DNA from 4 places in the Vibrio sp. AK197 genome. Region 1 is predicted to be linked to each of the others. Evidence: predicted binding sites of a transcription regulator. Region 1 holds the regulator's gene; each other region holds the start of a gene.
The links. Region 1 encodes PurR, which represses purine synthesis genes. Its sites were predicted from a motif close to TNANGNAAACGTTTNCNTNA; they were not measured.

Region 1 (5,327 bases):
CGTATCGCTCGTTGCTTAACACCGCAAGAGAGATCAAAAATGCTAACCGTTCGTTGGTAAGATTTAATGAGAAATCGTGTTGCTTGACCCAGCCCACCAACTCGTCAATTGGCTGGCTAGCAGCGTCCTGAGTTATCTCACTCATTATTATTCCTGTTGTTCTTTTTTCTTAGCCCATACATGAATGTATCGACCTAATGAGAGGTACGGCTCTTGTCGACAATATTTCTTTTCAAGAGCTAATACATCGTCAAACTGGTATTCGCCCATATTGGGCCCATTACCAATGTAATCATTAAAGCAACGAATACCCGACTTACCTTGAATATCAAAGCCGGCGTTCGAGATCCATTGATAAACATCTTCCGGGTATAACCCATGCGATGGTTGTAGCTTGAACCGCTTACGGTGTGGCATGCCTTCTAATATGTGGGGCAAATTGCCACAAGAGACATTTTTGTACACCAGACCATGCTGGTTATAAAACATCACAGACGCAATCCCACCAGGCTTTAGCTGCTTTAGCGCCACTTCTAACGCCGATTTCGGATCCGCCAACCATTCCATCACCGCATGAAACATCACAATATCCACCTTTTCGTTCAGGTGTTTATCAATCATTTGAATGGGAGAATGAACAAAGCGATACTGCTTAAGCAAAGCCTGCTTTTCGATTTCCTGCTTAGCAAGTTCAAGCATTTCAGAAGATAGATCACATAACGTGACGTGATGTCCGAGCCGCGCAATCTTTTGCGACATCTGTGCCAATCCGCCCCCGGCATCTAACACATGCAGTGGTTTATCCTCACCACCAAACTCTGCTAGAATCTGCTCAAGATCTTGCCAAACAATCACTTGGCGGATTTTTCCTTTATCGGAGCCGTAAATGTTTTTTGCAAATTTGTGGGCAATGTCGTCGAAATTACGGTCTTCTATCACTGGGCTTGCGTTATCATGAATTAATGTGTCGCTATTCTGTCACAAGATCCGCAGGAATAAAGAGGCATTGTCTTTTTTTATAATCAACTGATGTTTTTTCGGGCTATTTAAGTATGTTTGAGCTGAAAAAGGTTGTATCAGCGCTGCTGATGCCACTACCAGCAATGTTAATCATTGGCTTTATTGGCCTGATGCTGATTATGTTCACCACACGTCAGAAGTCGGGCTGTTTGATTGTACTATTTTCGTTTATAGGTATCTTTTTAATTGCGTTCCAACCCGTTTCTTCACGTCTTTTAATGCCGATGGAGCGCCAACATTCTGCGTTTTTCCCGGTTGATGATGCCATCGATTACGTGATGGTACTGGGCAGCAGCCACGTGGTCGATGATGATATTCCGCCAACCTCTCAACTGAGTAGGACGGGATTGATGCGCTTAACCGAGGGAATTCGGGTATTGCGAATGTACCCAGGGGCCAAGCTGATTTTATCGGGATATTCTGGTGGGTCAGAAGTCAGTAATGCTCGCATGATGGCCAAAGTTGCCTTAGCGCTTGGGGTATCAAAATCCGATATTATCTTGTTAGAAACCGCTAAGGATACCTGGGAAGAAGCGCGCCAAGCGGCTGCATTTGTGCGTAATAAGAACTTGGTCTTAGTCACGTCAGCCAGCCATATGCAGCGAGCTCTGAATGAGTTTCATGCCGCTGGTTTAGAACCCTACCCAGCGCCAACCAACTATCTGGCTCAAAAGGAAATCTCTCAAGTTTGGGAACGCTACACACCTCGAGGTAAGTATATTGAACAAACTGAAATTTTTTGGCATGAGCTCTTAGGTAAAATTTGGCAAACCCTGAGAGATTGGGCTTCAGACTATGAAGAGACCGCCATCGAGGCGCAGCACACCAACGCTTAAATGGCCGTAGTGCTCGCCTTGTATCCAGCCGAAGTTATTGCTTCGGCTTTTTTATCGATAATTTCAACCTTCAGCAAACCGTGATTCTCAATTTTCGCAATCAGTGATGTAGCTGCCAGTCTAAATTTTAGGTTATGGAAATGTATCTCAAAATCGGCGCGAACCATGCTGAAGATTGATAAAAACCGCCTATATTAACCCTGTGGTTCGTTACCTTAGAAAAATGTCAGAAAGATGAATTAGTCACGGTTTTTGTTTGCCTCAAGCAACAATGCAGTCTAGAATCTACGCCGAAAATGACTATAACTAGAAGCTTGACAGTGATGAACCGCTTAATTTAAGAGCGGTTTTTTGTATTTATAATCCGTATAAATTCCATGTCATTCAGCTTACTTATTTTACCCAACATCTAGCAGTACTTTCGAGTGGACAAACCCTATGGCTACCATTAAAGATGTCGCCCGTTTAGCCGGCGTGTCAACAACAACTGTATCTCATGTCATTAATAAAACTCGTTTTGTTGCGGAAGCAACACAAGAGAAGGTAATGGAAGCAGTCAAGGAGCTTAATTATGCTCCGAGTGCCGTTGCACGCAGCTTGAAATGCAATACGACCCGCTCGATTGGTATGCTAGTTACCCAGTCGACTAACTTGTTCTTTTCTGAAGTGATCGACGGTGTAGAAAGTTACTGTTATCGCCAAGGTTATACTTTGATTTTGTGTAATACCGGCGGTATCTACGAAAAGCAACGCGATTACATTCGTATGCTGGCAGAAAAGCGTGTAGACGGCATTTTAGTGATGTGTTCTGACCTGACTCAAGAGCTATCAGAAATGCTTGAACGTCACTCCGATATTCCAAAAGTCATCATGGACTGGGGTCCTGAGAGTTCTCAGGCTGATAAGATCATTGATAATTCAGAAGAAGGAGGCTACCTCGCCACCAAATATCTGATTGACCATGGTCATCGTGACATTGCTTGCTTGAGTGGCCACTTTGAAAAAGCGGCTTGCCAAGAACGCATTCAAGGCTTTAAACGCGCAATGAGCGAAGCCAATCTCCCCGTCAACGAGGATTGGATCCTTGAAGGTAACTTCGAATGTGATACCGCCGTCCTCGCTGCAGACAAAATTGCCTCTTGGGATCATAAACCAACCGCGGTTTTCTGCTTCAACGATACTATGGCATTGGGGCTTATGAGCCGATTGCAGCAAAATGGGATCCGCATTCCAGAAGATATGTCCGTGATTGGATATGACAATATTGAACTAGCTGAATACTTTTCACCTCCTCTGACTACCATCCACCAGCCCAAGCGCCGCGTGGGTAAGAACGCTTTTGAGATCCTGTTAGAGCGCATCAAAGATAAAGAGCATGACAAGCGAATTTTTGAAATGCACCCTGAAATTGTTGAACGCCATACAGTAAAAACTCTAAATAAATAAACAACATAGCGTACGTCTGTGATGAATGACTTATTTTCTGGATCAATCGCATACTTTGAAATCATTACCTGAACCAAGATCACATTTTTGAATATAAATCGTGATCGGTCCCGCACAACCTGTTTTATGCTGTTTCTTGATGTAACAACGTAACCAAGCCACGCACAGGGCAAACCATTCGAAAGGATGGGACGCAAAGCTTCCGGCCTTACCCATAAGTGACAGTTATGAAAGGTAGCGGGGTTGCCGATGGCAAATATGCAAATTAACAACATACTGACAATAGTTTGCATAGTTTTGCTAATCTCTCGGACCTGAACTGGTGGCATCAAACCGAGAAAATAAGCATGGACAAACCAGTACTTAAAGATTCAATGCGTCTATTCGAGCAGCTAGGCAGAGTAAAATCTCGTTCAATGTTTGGCGGATTTGGGATTTTTGTTGACGACACAATGTTCGCACTTGTGGTCGGAGATAAACTCCATATTCGCGCGAATGAGAAGTCGACAGGAGAGTTTAAAGACTTAGGTTATGAACCTTATGTCTACAAAAAACGCGGTTTCCCCGTCGTCACTAAGTACTATGCAATGCCAATGGACTGGCCAAGTAACACCGATTACATTCTGACTTTAGCAAAAGATGCACTATCGATTGCTAAGAAAGAAAAACAAACCCAGCAACAAGCGAAACCTGACCGCTTGAAAGATCTTCCCAATCTTAGGCTTGCAACAGAAAGAATGCTTAAAAAAGCCGGTATCTCTTCCGTGGAACAACTGGAAAAGACTGGTGCACTAGAGGCATACCGTGCAATCCAAGATACGCACGCTTCAGACGTGAGCTTAGAACTACTTTGGGCTTTAGAAGGTGCGATTAAGGGAACTCACTGGTCGGTGATTCCGCAAGACCGTCGCACCGAGTTGATGGCTGGATTGAACGGCTAAGTTAAGTGATACATCAGAGCCAGTGTAGCAATACACTGGCTTTTTTTATGCCTCAATGAAATTTTCTGCCTTTTGTCCGGTTCTTATTGATATTGACTTATTATGAACATTAGCTGGTCATTAAGTTCACGACTGACAGTCAATGGTCACTCGGTGTTATCAAACAAAAGGACACAAGATGTATAAGAAGATTCTGCTAGCCGCGCTATTACTGCTCATCATCGTGCTGATCGTAAGTCAAACTCGCACCTTCATTACCCTCGAATCCGCCAAACATTACCAACAGCAATTGGCGCTGTTCATCGAGCAAAATTTTGTGATTGCCGCCAGCATCTACTTTGTGGCGTATGTCCTTGTCACAGCCCTGTCTATTCCGGGGGCAACCATCATTACCCTACTTGGCGCAGCACTGTTTGGCTTTTGGTTCAGCCTGTTGCTCGTTTCTTTTGCCAGTACACTTGGCGCAACCTGCGCTTTTTTACTCAGTCGTTATTTTTTCCAAAACTGGGTACAAACTCGGTTTGGCGATAAACTCGAGGTTATTAATCAAGGTATAAAAAAAGATGGTGCATACTATCTGTTTTCTCTGCGCCTCATTCCGATTTTTCCATTCTTTGTCATCAACCTGGTCATGGGACTCACCCCAATTGCGGTTCGTCAGTTCTATTTCGTTAGCCAAATCGGTATGTTGCCAGGGACGGCCGTGTATCTAAATGCCGGTACCCAGCTCGCTCAAATTGATTCCCTTTCCGGTATTGTGTCACCATCGGTTCTACTTTCGTTCGCTCTACTGGGTATTTTCCCTATACTTATCAAATGGGTAGTACGGCGTTGGAAACTCACGCCTTCACAATAATTATTCAGTTAAGGGAAGATGGTGAAAATCTATATTGGAGAGAGTCCGGTTGATGCGCATATCGTTTGCGGATTACTCAATACCGACCTCATTGACTGTGAAGTCCGTGGCGATGCCCTGTTTTCAATCCAAGGTGAAGTACCATTTGACGATTCGACTGCGCCTTACATTTGGCTCAACGAGCCGAGCCAACACGTGAAAGCAAAACGCATCATTAAAGAATTTATG
Region 2 (5,327 bases), 270 kb from region 1:
ACCTTACTAAACATTAATAAGTAACCACAAAAAAGCCCGCGAGTATCGCGGGCTTTTTTATACGAGCCTTTACTGTTAAGCGTAAACAGGTAGACGCTTACAAATCTCAAGCACTTTTTGCTTAGTCTCTTCAATCACCGCTTCACTATTGATGTTATCTAGAACATCACACATCCAATTAGCCAGCTGCTTGGCATCTTCTACGGTAAAGCCACGGCGAGTAATCGCTGGCGTACCAACACGGATACCAGATGTCACAAACGGGCTGCGAGGGTCATTAGGCACTGAGTTTTTGTTCACAGTGATGTTTGCCGCGCCAAGAGCCGCATCCGCCTCTTTACCTGTGATATCTTTGTCGATCAAATCCACTAGGAACAAATGATTTTCTGTGCTGTTAGAGACGATTTTGTAGCCACGCTCTTGGAATTGAGCAACCATCGCTTTTGCATTTTCAACAACACGAGCCTGATAGGCTTTGAATTCAGGTTCCATCGCTTCTTTGAACGCGACGGCTTTACCAGCAATCACGTGCATCAAAGGACCACCTTGGCCACCAGGGAATACCGCTGAGTTCAGTTTTTTATACATGTCTTCGCCAGCGTTTGACAAAATCAAACCACCACGAGGGCCTGCTAATGTTTTGTGAGTTGTGGTGGTCACAACGTGTGCGTGAGGTAGTGGCGTTGGGTAAACACCCGCAGCAATTAGACCAGCAACGTGCGCCATATCAACAAACAGGTAAGCATCAACCTTATCGGCAATGTCACGCATACGTTTCCAATCAACGATTTGCGAATAAGCCGAGAAACCACCAATGATCATCTTTGGTTTGTGCTCTAGAGCAAGCGCTTCCATCTCGTCGTAATTGATTTGACCTTGGGCATCAATACCGTAAGGAATAACGTTGTAGTGCTTACCAGAGAAGTTCACTGGAGAACCGTGAGTCAGGTGGCCACCGTGCGCAAGGCTCATACCTAAAACCGTGTCGCCTGGGTTAAGTAGCGCCATATACACTGCACTGTTTGCCTGCGAACCAGAGTGTGGCTGCACGTTTGCGTATTCACATTCAAACAGTTGGCATGCGCGATCGATCGCGAGAGCTTCTGCTTTGTCGACGTATTCACAACCACCGTAGTAGCGCTTGCCTGGATAGCCTTCAGCGTACTTGTTAGTAAGCTGAGAGCCTTGTGCTTCCATTACACGTGGACTGGTGTAGTTTTCTGAAGCGATAAGTTCAATGTGTTCTTCCTGGCGAAGTGTTTCTTCCTGGATTGCTGCAAACAGCTCGGCATCATAATCTGCGATGTTCATATCACGCTTTAGCATCTGTATCTCCTGACTCAGATTTTTACTGAAAATTGCGAAAAAACCATTCAACGACCAAAAGCAAACGTTTTCGTCACCGTAATATGGCGCGCATTCTACAGAATATACTTAAGGTCATAAAGCGAAAATTTCACTTTTTGTCATGCAGTTTTTTCATGATGACTTACGTCCAGTATAAAGCAATTAAGCTGGGTATATCCCTATTAGCAGAAGTGTCAACTTAGACCTTTACACTGCGTAAAATCATAATTACATAGGTTTACCTTAATTTTCCCTTCCAAGCTACCGAAAATCTGAGGTTTTCCTTAGTATGCTCGTCATATTTCTCATACTTAAATTAAAATTGATGGAAAAACATTCAATAAAGGAAGATTGGATCGCCATTGCAACGGGCACCTTTCTTGTTGCCCAAGGGGTATTCTTTTTAAAATCTGTTGGCTTACTGACTGGAGGAACCACAGGTTTAGCCCTACTCGCGACCCATTTTGTTCCACTCTCTTTTGGCAGTTTGTACTTTTTAATTAATAGCCCATTTTACTTAATGGCTTGGCGGCGATTTGGAGGCACCTTTGCTCTGAATAGTGCGGTGGCAGGCGGCTTAGTGTCGATTCTGGTCGATCATTCTGACTTGGTCATCCATGTCGATATGATTAATGAGATATATTGCGCCGTGATTGGAGGCTTGTTGATGGGCCTCGGTATGCTGATTCTATTTCGCCATCGTGCGAGTCTTGGCGGGTTTAATGTCTTGTGCCTTTACCTTCAAGATAAATTTGGCCTCTCAGTCGGCAAGTCACAAATGGTGTTGGACTGCGCGATTTTGGTGGCGTCATTTTTCTTTGTTTCCTCTCTGACTATCGCCCTCTCGGTACTTGGCGCAGTGGTACTCAATATTGTACTGGCCATGAATCATAAACCAACTCGTTATACCGTTACCTACAGTTAGAGTGGCGATGTCATAATGCAAAAGCCCGCAAACGCGGGCTTTTTAGTCCTCCAAACACACACATGCCGCTAATGTGTCGAACGAGCTTTAACATCATGACTCAATTCAAGATTAAGCTCGGCTTCCACATGACCAGGAGAACGCGTCGAGGCGGAAATGAGGCGATACATTGCAGGAATCACAAACAAGGTAACTAACGTCGCAAATCCCATTCCAAAGAAGATGACCGTCCCGACCGCGACTCGGCTTTCATAGCCAGCCCCTTGAGAGGTAATTAATGGAATCGCGCCAGCTAACGTGGTAAAGGCTGTCATCAAAATTGGCCGCAATCGACGCGCAGCTGCATCCACTATCGACTTTTCAAACTCAATCCCACGATCACGAAGTTGGTTGGCAAACTCAACAATCAAAATGCCATTTTTGGTGACCATGCCAATTAACATAATCATGCCAATTTGGCTGTAGATGTTCATCCCCTCACCCATTAGCCACATGCCAAGAAAGCCGCCAAACACTCCCATCGGAACGGTAAACATCACCACCAGTGGGTTAATGAAGCTTTCAAACTGAGCCGCTAGCACTAAATAAGCGACCAACAAGGCCAAAGCGAAAACCACCAGCACACTCGATTGATTCTCTTTAAAGTCTTTCGACTCCCCTGAATAGCTAACACTGACATCGCCAGGCAACACCTCAAGCGCTTGCTGATCAAGAAAATCGAGCGCCGCCCCTAACGTCGCACCTTGCGACAAATTAGCAGTAACCGTAATCGCTTTCTGTTTATTGTAGTGAGAAAGACGAATCGCAGACGCCACTTCATCAATTCGAGTTAATGCATCCAAGGTCACCAACTCACCTCGCTGGGTACGCATGTATATTTGACTCAGATCGGCAGCATTATTGAAGCTGTTTTCATCACCACGCAGATAAACGTCATACTCTTCACCACGTTCAACAAACGTGGTTTCTTTTTTCCCACCGAGCATCACCTCTAAGGTGTTGGAGATATCGGCGACACTGACTCCCAGCTCTGCAGCGCGCTGTTTATCCACAGTAACCACCAGCTCTGGTGTCTTTTCAGAATAATTAATGTCCGCCCCTTCCATCAAAGGGGAGTCTTCCGCACGTTGTTTGAGTGTCTCGGCTAAACCTTGTAACTCTTGATAGTCCGACCCTCCGATCACAAACTGCACAGGTTCACTCGATCCCCCACGAAACCCGGGCATAAACGGAAACACACGAACATCCGGAATCCCAGCGAGCGCCTTACGTACTTCGCCTAAGGCATTTTGCGCGGTAATATCACGTTCGTTCCAATCATCCAAAATCATGATCACGAACCCCGTTTGATCACCCGCATTACCTCCAAACGCCGGAGATTGAATGCTAAATGACTTTAAGAAACCTTGGCCGAGTAATGGCAACAGTCGCTCTTCGACTAAATCCATATTGGCAGACATACGATTATAACTGGTCGCATCTGCACCACGTACAAAGGCAAAGATAACCCCTCGGTCTTCTGACGGAGTCAGCTGAGCAGGCACCAACTTCAGCAAGCCAAAACTGCCCGCAATACAGGCCAAAATAATCACCGGAGCCGCCCATTTCCAGCGCAGAGCATAGCCAAGCACGCGGCGATAGCCCGTTTCTAAGCGAGAAAATAGATCATCAACCACACGATTAAACCGATTCGGTTTGACATTGGCACTCAGGATTTTGCTGCCTAAAACAGGCGTCAACGTGAGCGCAATGAGAGAAGAGAAAATCACCGACATCGCCAGTAACACCGAGAACTCGGTGAACAGTAATCCAACCATACCATCCATAAAGGATATTGGTAGGAACACCATCACGAGCACCAATGTTGTCGCTATCACAGCAAACCCAACTTCACGAGCGCCTTTATAGGCGGCAAGCAGTGGCTTTTCGCCTCGTTCAATGTGATGGAAAATATTTTCAACCACCACAATTGCATCATCGACGACCAGCCCGATGGATAAGATCAGCGCCATCAAGGTAATCAAGTTGATAGAAAAGCCAAAATAATAGGCCGCAACAAATGAAGAAATGAGAGACACAGGTACCGTGACAGCTGGAATTAAAGTCGCACGTGCTTGACCGATGAAAATATACAGCACCAAAATCACCAAACCGCCCGTGATAAATAGTGTGCTGTAGACTTCAGAGATGGAACGCTCGATAAACACCGTCGAATCATAGTCAATCGCTAAACGCGTTCCTTCGGGCAGAAAGCGCTGCGCTCTATCGACCTCGGCATGCACGGCTTTGGCCACATCCAAAGGATTGGCATCCGATTGAGGAATGACCCCCATGCTCACATTTACCACGCCATCACTTTTAAACGTCGAACTCTCGTTTTCAGCACCGATATAAACATCCGCGATATCTTTGAGATAAATCGGTGAGTTATCACTGGCACGTTTTACCACGAGATACTGGAAATCTTCTGGTGTTTTATAGCTACGAGCCGTGCGTACGGACATAACAATCTGATCATTACGCACTTCTCCACCAGGGCTTTCTAAGTTTTCTTGACGCAAAGCGGTGGTGATATCACTGGTGGTCACGCCACGGCCTGCCATTAATTCGGGCTTTAATTTTACGTACATGACTTTGTACAAGCCACCAGAAATATCCACCGAACTGACGCCCGAAATCAGGCTGAATCTATCCAACAACACGCGCTCAGCGTAATCCGTCAGTTGCGTTCGGTCCATTAGAGATGAACTTAGGTTGATATACACCGAGGCTTCGCCAGAACCGTTATTTTTGAACACAATCGGATCATCTGCCTCTTCAGGTAACGAACGCTGAGCTCGAGCAACCGCATCTCGCACATCGCTCACTCCAATCGTTAAGTCGTAGCCTAAGTCAAAGGTAATGGTTATTCGTGAACTGCCATTACGCGTAGTCGAGGAAATTTCATCAATGCCGCTGATGCCAGACAATTGATCTTCCAGTACCGACGTGATTTGGCTTTCAATGATGGTGGCGGACGCGCCTTCATAACGAGTAGATACCGAAACAACCGGGC
Region 3 (5,327 bases), 610 kb from region 1:
CTACATCGAAAATAGGGGTTAGCTAGTCATAGTATAGTTAAATTATTTCGATGAAAATCACAAAAAAGAGGTAACTCATTGCTGAGTCACCTCTTTTTTGATTAAGCAGCAGATAAATGTGTGGTGATGTAAGGTTGCCACGCGTCTTGATACAAACGTTTAGATTCGCTTCTCATTTTGGCAATTTGTGCTAATTCAAATTCATTTGCTCGGCGTTTTTCTTTTGCGGCAATACGTTCAATCTTTTGGATCTGTTCGTAGAGGCGATGCTCAGGGCCGCTTTTTACATCCGCAATGGCTTTCAGGTGGAGCTGCACTTCGGCAATAATTTGGGTCTTAGGCAGTTGAACCAGTACATTGAGGTCACGATAACCAGATTGTGCTGGGTTTTTAAAGCGGTTTTTTACTTTGAGGATGGTGGTTTCACGGCTTAGCACTTCGTAAGCTTCCATTAAGCTTGGTACATCATCGGCAACTAATGTTGCTCGCGCGAGGTCAGTGATTCGGTCTGCACGGCCGCCCAGTTCGTGCTCAATTTTGTCGACAGAGCGTTGATAAGATTTTACGCCAGCAAAATGGGGCTGTGTATTGGTATGAAGCGCGGCACCTTTGCATAAGGTTTCTAACTCGGCTTGCGCTTGGTGTGCCTTGCTGTAGAGCACATCAAAATCATTGTAGGGTTGAATTGGGCTAATATGATGAGACTCAATTCCGTAAAGGCCGCTTAAATTGTGCCTGAACGTTTTGGAGCAAACTTGGTTTTGCTTTGTTTCAGGCCCATTTTCTTCCGGATTTAAACTTACCGTGGCCGCAAAAGCAGGGGCGCGACTTAAAACTAAAAGCATCAATGCGGTAGTGCGCAATAATAAACTCATACGCTCTCCTTAATTTGTTGTTGTTTTACTCAGAAAGTGGGTGACGAAAAGTTCGGTAAAACGCGACAAATCAAAGTCTACAGTTCAGTTATGGGGGTAATTGTCAGAGTTCCAAGAGTCTTAATTTAGCTAACGGTCAAAAGCTTGAATTAGATCTCAATTGTGCCTAAATTCCAATCAATTACGTGATCGAATCCTTAATTCTTTATCCAATATCCTATGTGATGAGAGTCAGTATAGAGCGGCTTTTATGAACCAAGTCTGAACGGCTTGTTTACCTATCGAAATTGATCTAATTCGTTTATTCTAATAGCCATAATAATCGGTAAACATAAGGAATCAGAATGCGAGATCCTGAGTTCTGGCATAGAAAGTGGGCATCTAACCAAATTGGCTTTCATCAAGACGATGTTCACCCCTTATTAATTCAATTTTGGCCTAAGCTTCAGCCAAAGCGCGAAGATAAAGTTTTGGTTCCACTGTGTGGTAAAAGTGAAGATTTGGTGTGGCTGGCCAGTAAACACAATGACGTGCAGGGGGTTGAGCTGAGTAACATCGCTGTCCGCTCTTTTTTTGCGGAGCACTTCTACACTCCGCTTGTGATTCCTGTGGACGCAAGGCATGAGCTCTATCAGTTTGATGAACTCTCGATTTATGTTGGCGACTTTTTTACCGCGCCAATTGAAAGCGTGGACATTATTTATGACCGTGCCGCGCTGGTGGCTTTGCCAAAGGAGATGCGAGTCGAGTATGCTGAGCGCATAAAACAGTCACTGAATCCAGGTGGCCGCGTTCTGTTAGTGACGTTGGATTATAACCAAGATGAAATGTCTGGCCCGCCATTTTCGGTCACCGAGCAAGAAGTGCGTGAACTGTTTCAAGGGTATACGATCACGCATTTGTATCGTGATGACGCCGATGACACACATCCTAAAATCGCCGATAAGGGCATGAGTCGCTTTGCTGAAGAAGTGTTCTTGATCGAATCATAATCAGCGATGTAAAAAGGCTTACCTTGAGGTAAGCCTTTTTATTGGAGGTGTATGGTGAAAACCGAATCAGTTGTAAATAACGTTAACGCTTTGAGCTGCTGCTACCGCATCGCTGATTGCGGTTTCTAGGTCGTCACGTTGTGTTACGACAACACCAAGGCGGCGTCGACCATCAATTTCTGGTTTACCAAACAGGCGTAACTGGGTTTTTGGTGACGCTAAAGCCTCATTGATACCGGAGAACTGAATATCACCGGAAGTGCCCTGACCAAGTATCACTGCGGAGGCGGAAGGGCCGTATTGAGTGATACTAGCAATCGGTAATCCAGTAAAGGCACGGACATGCAGAGCAAACTCTGAAAGATCTTGGGAAATAAGTGTGATAAGCCCGGTATCATGTGGGCGAGGTGAGACCTCGTTAAAAATGACAGTGTCACCTTTCACAAACAATTCAACACCAAATAAACCATAACCCCCCAATGCCGTGACGATTTTTTCAGCGGTTTCTTGAGCGGCTTGCTGCGCTTTTTCAGACATCATTTGTGGCTGCCAAGACTCGCGGTAATCGCCATCTTCTTGGCGATGGCCTATCGGGGCGCAGAAATGAACGCCATCGCTAGCACTGATGGTTAATTGCGTAATTTCATAGTCAAAGTCAATAAAGCCTTCGACGATAACTCGTCCTGCGCCACTGCGGCCGCCATCTTGTGCGTAATTCCACGCAGTTTCAATGTCTTGCTGTGTTTTAATCACACTTTGTCCTTTGCCTGATGAACTCATAACAGGCTTACAGACACACGGTAAGCCCACGTGTTCAACCGCCGCGACAAAGTCTTGGTAGTTATCCGCAAATTGATATGGCGAAGTGGTGAGGCCTAGCTCTTCAGCCGCTAAACGGCGAATTCCTTCACGGTTCATGGTCAGTAAAGTGGCTTTAGCCGAAGGCACGACATTCAGACCTGTCGCTTCGAGCTCAACCAATTTTGACGTCGCGATTGCTTCGATTTCAGGGACGACAAAGTCCGGCTTTTCAAGAGCAATAATTGCTTCAAGCGCTTCACCATCAAGCATGTTTAGAACGTGGCTACGATGGGCAACTTGCATTGCCGGGGCATCGGCATAGCGGTCACAGGCAATGACTTCTAGCCCAAGACGTTGACATTCTATCGCGACTTCTTTGCCTAATTCTCCAGAGCCTAAGAGCAAGACACGAGTGGCACTTTTTCGGGTTGCTGAACCAAACATAACAGCCTCAAATTGGTGTGTTTAACAATGTTTGGCTCGCATGATACGGAATTTTAATAAAAAAGCAAACGTTTGCGTGGTGGTGTAAAAGTGGACAAATTAAGAACTAAAGCACAGTTTTTAAACAAATAAGTTGGCGATTAGGGAATCCTTGATCTAACCCCAAGCCTGAAATCGGTCTTAGCGCGAGGATAGTAAACAGTATGAAGTTCGAGGAGTGTTTTCTCGGCGCAGTGACAATAACAAGGCTTTATTTACTATGCGATTATCCATCAAATACTGGCTACCTATTGTTATCCCTATTGTGGTGCTATGCCTCCCATTATCCGCGTTTCCTTTTAACGGCATTACCGTACTGCAACAGCGAGTTATCGCCATCTTTTTACTCGCGGCCTTATGTTGGGTGTTAGAGCCCATTCCAATTTACGCCACATCTGTGGTGATCATTCTTCTTGAATTGCTGATGCTATCTAATAAAGGGGTGGTGTTTTTACGCCTTGAGCAAGGGCAACCGCATTTCGGTCAGTTATTGGATTATCATGATGTGATGGCAACCTTTGCCAGCCCGATCATCATGCTGTTTTTAGGTGGTTTTTTTCTGGCGATGGCCGCGACCAAGTATCGCTTGGATGTTAACTTAGCGCGTGTTTTACTGCGACCATTCGGTCATAACCCGAAGTACGTGATGCTTGGACTGATGCTGATTACGGCTATCTTCTCGATGTTTATGTCCAATACGGCGACGACGGCGATGATGCTCTCAATTTTAACGCCGGTGATGGCGTTGTTCGCTCCCAAAGATCCTGGAAAAGTTGCGTTTGCTTTATGTATTCCTGTCGCAGCCAATATCGGCGGAATAGGGACACCGATTGGCACGCCTCCTAATGCCATCGCCCTTAAATATTTAGTCGGTGACAACTTAATTTCGTTTGGCGAGTGGATGGTGTTTGGCGTTCCTTTTGTGGTCGTGATGATGGCGTTGGCTTGGGGATTACTAAACAGTTTGTATCCAGCGAAACAGCGTAGCATTGAGCTCTCTATAAAGGGTAAGTTTCTTAAAACGCCCAAAGCGTACGTCGTTTATATTACCTTTGGTTTGACGATTTTATTGTGGCTAATGGGCGACTTACACGGCATGAATAGCTATACCATTGCTTTGATTCCCGTGGCAGTGTTTTCATTAACGGGTATCATCAATAAAGAAGACCTGAAAAAGATCTCTTGGGATGTTTTGTGGCTGGTCTCGGGTGGTATCGCACTTGGGCTTGCATTAGATCAAACCGGTTTAGCAAGCTTGGTCGTCAATAGCATTCCGTTTGATCAGTACTCGCCATATGTCGTGCTTTTTGGCGCAGCGTTATTGTGTTTATTGATGGCAAACTTTATGTCTCATACGGCAACCGCGAACTTGCTTATGCCCATCATGGCAGCGCTTGGCGCCTCAATGACCAGCCTTGCGCCGCTGGGCGGAGAAGTGACAATGATTTTAGTGGTGACCTTTGCGGCATCGCTGGGCATGTCACTGCCAATCAGTACGCCGCCCAATGCTCTTGCTCATGCCACGGGCCATATCGAGAGCCGGCAAATGGTCAAAGTAGGTGCAACACTAGGTTGTGTTGGTGTCGTGCTGAGTTTTGTTATGGTGTGGATTCTTCACGCCGTAGGCCACATCGGGTAAAGGTAGCGATGATGCAACCTAATCAACTCATTGAAGTGTATTTTTCCGATTCAAATCGGCAGCTCACCATTGCTAGTGGTCAACAGTTACTGGTGCAAGGTGGGTTTAATGATCGCCTCTATTATGTCATTGAGGGCGAACTCGATGGCTATTATTCCCACGATGATGACAGTGACATCAAAGTGTTCAGCGCGAGCAGCGGTGCGTTTATTGGTGTGCACAGTTTTTTCTCTCGAACTTGGATACCGTCTTCAAGTGTGGTCGCCAAGGTTGAGACAACGCTAGCGTGGATTGACCGCCATACTCAAGCTGTGGAAGAGCACAGCTGGGGGAAGCTAACCGAACAATTTATGCCCGTCATTGTACAAGAGCTTTCTCAGCGGCAAAGGCGTGCAACCCAAGAGGCCATTGCGAAAGAGCGAGCGTTACAGAAGCTTCATCTAGCTGAACAGATGACTACTTTGGGCCAGTTAGCCGCTGGGCTGGCGCATGAACTCAATAATGCGATAGGGGTTGTGAGCAGCAAAAGTCGCCAAC
Region 4 (5,327 bases), 1.3 Mb from region 1:
CCAATGGCTTTGGGAATATAGCCTTGGTCACCACTACCAATTTGTGCATAGAGTTCACGAATCAAATCACAACAATCGTATACTTGCATGGTTTCTTCCTAATAAATGATAACTACTCTCAAATATACACATGGCGCAGAGCAAACACAAAGCGTGAACTTGCTCTGTCTCAATTAAGTGATGGGTTTGGTGAATAATTCATCGCTTACTGTCGTGCTTGCTGTTGGAGTTGAGTGATGACCTCTGTTGATAAATTAAGCTGTTTGGCCAATTCATCAAGGTAAGCTTTCTCCATAAAGTTTTGCTCGTCTGCCACCATAAGTGACGCTAAATAAATCTCTGCGCCTTGTTGTGGTGATTGAGCGAGTCTGGCAATCGTGCTTGGTTCCAGCGCCTTATTCAGCTCTTCTTGGATAAGCGCTCTTACGCTGTCATCAGCGCCAAAGCCCTGTAAAGCTTCCTCGATGCGGGCCATTTCATTGTCATCTACATGGCCATCGGCTTTCGCTGCAGCAATCATCGCTTTAATGATAATGATATGGTGGCGTTCATCGTTGGCATCAAAGGTTTCCTGTGGCGCACCATCAGGCTGCTTGTTCTGCCAATCGTTGTAAACTTTATAAGCAAGTGCTCCTAGAGCCGCCGCGCCTCCGACTTTTAGCGCCGTTTTACCCATCTTTTTGCTTTTTTTAGAGCCCATCAAGAGCCCAACGAGCCCGCCGGCAGCAGCGCCTGTCCCCAGCGTTTTTAGCGTGTTGGGGTTTTGTTTGAGGTTTTGGGTTTGGGTTTGCAATTGCTGCTTACCCTGACGAACGATATCGGAATTCAGTGCTTGGTTAAGTAAACCTTTGAGATCCATAGTTACCTCCTATTGGCAGTAACGACAGAATAAGAGAGTAGTGATGAATAGAAGATTAACAAAAAAAGCGAGCCATTAAGGCTCGCTGTCTTTTTAATCATTTGAAGGTGAGGTGTTATTCACCCGCGTGACCATGAATCCCTAAAGGCTGACCATCAAGCACGGCTTTACCATCGATCATCGCCAAACGACCTTCGACAAACCACTTCACGACCAGCGGGTAAATACGATATTCCTGAGTTTGAACTCGCGCAGTGAGGGTTTCAACTGTATCTTCGTCAAAAATCGGCACTTTGGCTTGCAAAATAACGGGCCCACCATCAAGCTGCTCGGTCACAAAGTGAACGCTGGTACCGTGCTCCTCATCGCCCGCGTGGATCGCACGCTGATAAGTATTTAATCCAGGGTATTTAGGCAGCAGAGAAGGATGAATGTTGATCATTCGACCAAGGTAGCGACGAACAAACTCGTTACTCAAAATACGCATGTAGCCAGCAAGTACGACTAAATCTGGCTCGTATTCGTCGATTTGACGCATTAACTCCTGGTCAAACGCATCACGTGTTTCAAACGATTTCGGATCTAAAGCGAGCGCTGCGGCACCCGCTTTTGTTGCTCGTTCTAACGCATGCGCCGTTGCTTTGTTTGAAAAAACAGCAGTGACTTTGCCATCTTTAATCTGGGTTTCACAGGCATCAATGATGGCTTGTAAGTTAGTACCATTTCCTGAAACTAAAACAACAATACTTTTCATGCTTAGTTGATCTCTACTTGTTCTTCTTCATCTGTTGCTGTGGCGATCTCACCAATGACCCAAGCATTTTCGCCTTCTTGCTTAAGAAGTTCGACAGCGGCATCTGCTTGAGCTTTTGGTAGTGCGACAATTAAGCCCACACCACAGTTAAATGTACGGTACATTTCGTGTGTATCGACATTGCCTTTCTCTTGCAACCAAGAGAAAATCGCAGGCCATTGCCAGCTATTGCCATCGATCACGGCTTTGGTGCCTTGAGGTAGGACTCGTGGAATGTTCTCCCAGAAGCCACCACCTGTGATGTGTGAAATCGCGTGAATATCATGCTCGGCAATCATTTTCAGTGCCGATTTAATATAAATTTTGGTTGGTTCTAGAAGGTGTTCACCAACACTGCGTCCTTCAAGTTGCTCGTTTTTATCTGCGTTAGACACTTCAAGGATCTTACGAACCAATGAATAGCCGTTAGAATGCGGGCCACTTGAACCAACAGCAATAAGGGCATCACCAGCTTGGACTTTGGTCCCATCGATAATGTCTTCTTTCTCTACGACGCCGACGCAAAAACCAGCGACATCGTAGTCTTCACCTTCGTACATGCCTGGCATCTCAGCTGTTTCTCCGCCAATCAGCGCACAGCCTGCTTGAACACAGCCTTCTGCGATACCCGAAACAACATCCGCTGCGGTATCGACATCCAGTTTACCCGTTGCATAATAGTCGAGGAAAAAGAGGGGCTCTGCACCTTGCACAATCAAATCGTTGACGCACATTGCGACCAAATCAATACCGATAGTATCGTGTTTGTTCATATCCAAGGCGAGGCGTAGTTTGGTCCCTACACCATCGGTACCTGAAACCAGAACCGGTTGCTTGTATTTGGTTGGCAATTCGCATAATGCGCCAAAACCACCTAAGCCACCCATGACCTCTGGGCGACGAGTGCGTTTTACTGCACCTTTAATTCGGTCGACTAACGCGTTGCCTGCATCAATATCAACGCCTGCATCTTTGTAGCTAAGTGAAGAGTTATTACCGCTCACAGGGAAGTCCTCGGTTATCTGTGGATATGAAAACGGCGCTATTCTAACAGCGTATAAAGTTAAAGAGCAAACGTTTGCGCATGTTTTTTTATCTTATGATAGATCAAGATATTTGAACCGGAATCGTATATAATCAGCAGGTTTGATTAAAATTTGCCTATTGCCGGAGATGAAAATGAAAGTTGTTGAAGTAAAACACCCGCTAGTAAAACACAAGATAGGTCTTATGCGAGAGGGTGATATCAGCACTAAGCGTTTTCGTGAATTAGCCACCGAAGTTGGTAGCTTGCTCACATATGAAGCGACTTCTGATTTTGAAACAGAGAAAGTGACCATTGAAGGTTGGAATGGTCCGGTTGAAGTTGATCAATTAAAAGGTAAGAAAGTTACTGTTGTTCCGATTCTACGCGCGGGTCTTGGAATGATGGATGGCGTACTTGAGCATATGCCAAGCGCTCGTATCAGTGTTGTCGGTATCTACCGTGATGAAGAAACCCTTGAGCCAGTCCCTTACTTTAATAAATTAACCTCGAATATTGAAGAGCGCATCGCTTTGGTTGTTGACCCAATGCTTGCGACTGGCGGATCAATGATTGCAACGATTGATCTACTGAAAGAGCAGGGATGCCAAAGCATTAAAGTGTTGGTTTTAGTGGCAGCACCAGAAGGCATCGAAGCTCTCGAAAAAGCCCACCCAGACGTTGAGCTTTACACCGCCGCTATCGATGAAAAGCTGAACGATAAAGGCTATATCGTACCGGGTCTTGGCGACGCTGGTGATAAGATCTTCGGCACCAAATAGGTGTTTACTGAGATATTAGAAAGGGAGCATAGCGCTCCCTTTTTTGATCGATAAATATGCTTATTTATAGCGTTCAGCCGGATTACTTTTTCAGGCTGAGCGTTCCACCAACGCGCTTTTTGTTTACGTTAGGGCGTGATTCATTGGTTTGTGGGCGCCCCGAGCGAGATTTGTTGGCCGGTTTTGATGGTTGCTCACCACGTGCTTTCTTAGAATTTGGAGCATGGCGAAGTGTATCAGCATTATTCCCTTTAAAAGTCCGTGTTTGATTACGGCGAGCTTTAGAGGGTTGGTTCTCTTCTCGACTATCATACAACTTAGCGTCCGTTGCTTTGCGAATCTTCCGCCCTTGGGCATCGAGCTTAGAGGCTTCCTCAGTGCTACTTGAGCTTTCGCACATGGTAAGAATCTGCTTAACTTCATCATCGCTTAAATAGCGCCACTCGCCATTGGGAATACCATCTAAAGAGATGTTCATAATCCGCACACGGCGTAATTTGTAGACCTCGTAACCGAGAGATTCACACATACGGCGAATTTGACGGTTTAAACCTTGGGTCAACACGATACGAAAAGAAAACTTGGTTTCTTTGGTGACTTTACACGGTAAGGTGACGGTATCTAGAATGTGGACACCGGAACTCATACGTTTGATAAATTCATCAGTTACTGGTTTATCGACACGAACCACATACTCTTTCTCGTGGTTATTACCCGCGCGCAAAATCTTATTGACGATATCGCCATCGTTGGTTAAAAAAATCAAACCATCAGACGGTTTATCAAGGCGACCGATAGGAAATATACGTTTTTTATGTCCGATAAAATCGACGATGTTGCCCGGAATGTCGCGTTCTGTCGTACAGGTGATGCCTGTAGGTTTGTTGAGCGCAATGTAGATAGGTTTTTCTTTGCTGGCGACAGGCTTACCATCAATGCACACTTCATCACCAAGTTGAACTTTGGTCCCCATTTCTGGCACGACGCCATTAATCGTTACTCGTCCTTGATCGATTAATTTATCGGCCTCTCGGCGCGAACAAAACCCTGTCTCACTGATGTATTTATTAAGGCGTTTCTCTGAACTTTGTGACATGCGAACTCTCTTTATTACGTTTCACAACGGCGTTAGGGAAAGAAAAAGCAGCGAGAGGCTGCTTTTCATATAGGAGATTAAGTTTAACACCAATAGGGGGGCTAGCCCATGCGTTTTTGATGGCGTTCTCGGTTCTCTAGCTTTTTGTCATTGCTTTTGCGCAGTAAGACGTAAACCGAGCCTGTTCCGCCATGATGACGTTGCGTACTGTGCGCACACTGCACATCTTTAATTTGCTCCAGCCAAGTTGCGACATAACTTTTCATCAACGCTGGTGGGTTCGATTTCTCACCACGTCCATGAACAATCACGACAGTGCGTATGTCCATTTCAATGCATTGTTTGAGAAACCTAATGACTTCATCGCGGGCTTGCTTGATGGTTTTTCGATGCAAGTCGAGCCGAGCTTGTATTGGATACTTTCCTAAGCGTAATTTGCGATACACGCCATCTTGTACGCCGTCACGTTTAAACTCAATCACATCTTGTGGTTTGATCATGGTGGTGTGTTCGACGGAGAGATACTCAGGGTTGTCCTCATTAAGCCAAATTGCCGCCTCACGTTTTGCGAGTTGGGCTTCTGTCACCGAATGGGTTTTCTTATGTTCTGCTGTATCGTGTTGGAGAGGTTTTACATCCCCCATCATCTCTTGAAACAGAGAAAAATCATCGTCTTGAGACATAACGGCTTCTCAAAAAGTGGGAACAATACGGTGAGTATATCAGGGCTGAAACGGTGACGATATCTTGGAAAACAAAAAACCGGATTAGAT

Region 2: glyA (serine hydroxymethyltransferase) is a predicted target of PurR. The motif match lies at 1,383-1,402, and genes of this name have one in related genera.
Region 3: purT (formate-dependent phosphoribosylglycinamide formyltransferase) is a predicted target of PurR. The motif match lies at 3,173-3,192, and genes of this name have one in related genera.
Region 4: purM (phosphoribosylformylglycinamidine cyclo-ligase) is a predicted target of PurR. The motif match lies at 2,719-2,738, and genes of this name have one in related genera.

The regions. Positions count from the first base shown of each region.
Region 1 is NZ_CP096430.1:2,034,446-2,039,772, forward strand. Features, by position in the region: gene mukF (chromosome partition protein MukF) at 1-145, opposite strand, end outside; gene cmoM (tRNA uridine 5-oxyacetic acid(34) methyltransferase CmoM) at 148-939, opposite strand; gene elyC (envelope biogenesis factor ElyC) at 1,053-1,856, shown strand; gene purR (HTH-type transcriptional repressor PurR) at 2,295-3,302, shown strand; cyclic di-GMP riboswitch class I at 3,461-3,553, shown strand; gene M1D72_RS16560 (TfoX/Sxy family DNA transformation protein) at 3,650-4,243, shown strand; gene M1D72_RS16565 (TVP38/TMEM64 family protein) at 4,422-5,099, shown strand; gene M1D72_RS16570 (DUF7577 domain-containing protein) at 5,118-5,327, shown strand, end outside.
Region 2 is NZ_CP096430.1:2,306,272-2,311,598, forward strand. Features, by position in the region: gene M1D72_RS17740 (hypothetical protein) at 1-24, shown strand, start outside; gene glyA (serine hydroxymethyltransferase) at 76-1,326, opposite strand; gene M1D72_RS17750 (YitT family protein) at 1,673-2,272, shown strand; gene vexH (vibriobactin export RND transporter permease subunit VexH) at 2,341-5,327, opposite strand, start outside.
Region 3 is NZ_CP096430.1:1,427,377-1,432,703, forward strand. Features, by position in the region: gene M1D72_RS13800 (phosphoribosylglycinamide formyltransferase) at 102-875, opposite strand; gene M1D72_RS13805 (thiopurine S-methyltransferase) at 1,220-1,867, shown strand; gene purT (formate-dependent phosphoribosylglycinamide formyltransferase) at 1,934-3,112, opposite strand; gene M1D72_RS13815 (SLC13 family permease) at 3,372-4,790, shown strand; gene M1D72_RS13820 (ATP-binding protein) at 4,799-5,327, shown strand, end outside.
Region 4 is NZ_CP096430.1:699,625-704,951, forward strand. Features, by position in the region: gene M1D72_RS10310 (YaeP family protein) at 1-89, opposite strand, end outside; gene M1D72_RS10315 (tellurite resistance TerB family protein) at 206-859, opposite strand; gene purN (phosphoribosylglycinamide formyltransferase) at 975-1,613, opposite strand; gene purM (phosphoribosylformylglycinamidine cyclo-ligase) at 1,616-2,656, opposite strand; gene upp (uracil phosphoribosyltransferase) at 2,832-3,458, shown strand; gene rluF (23S rRNA pseudouridine(2604) synthase RluF) at 3,541-4,554, opposite strand; gene smrA (DNA endonuclease SmrA) at 4,656-5,237, opposite strand.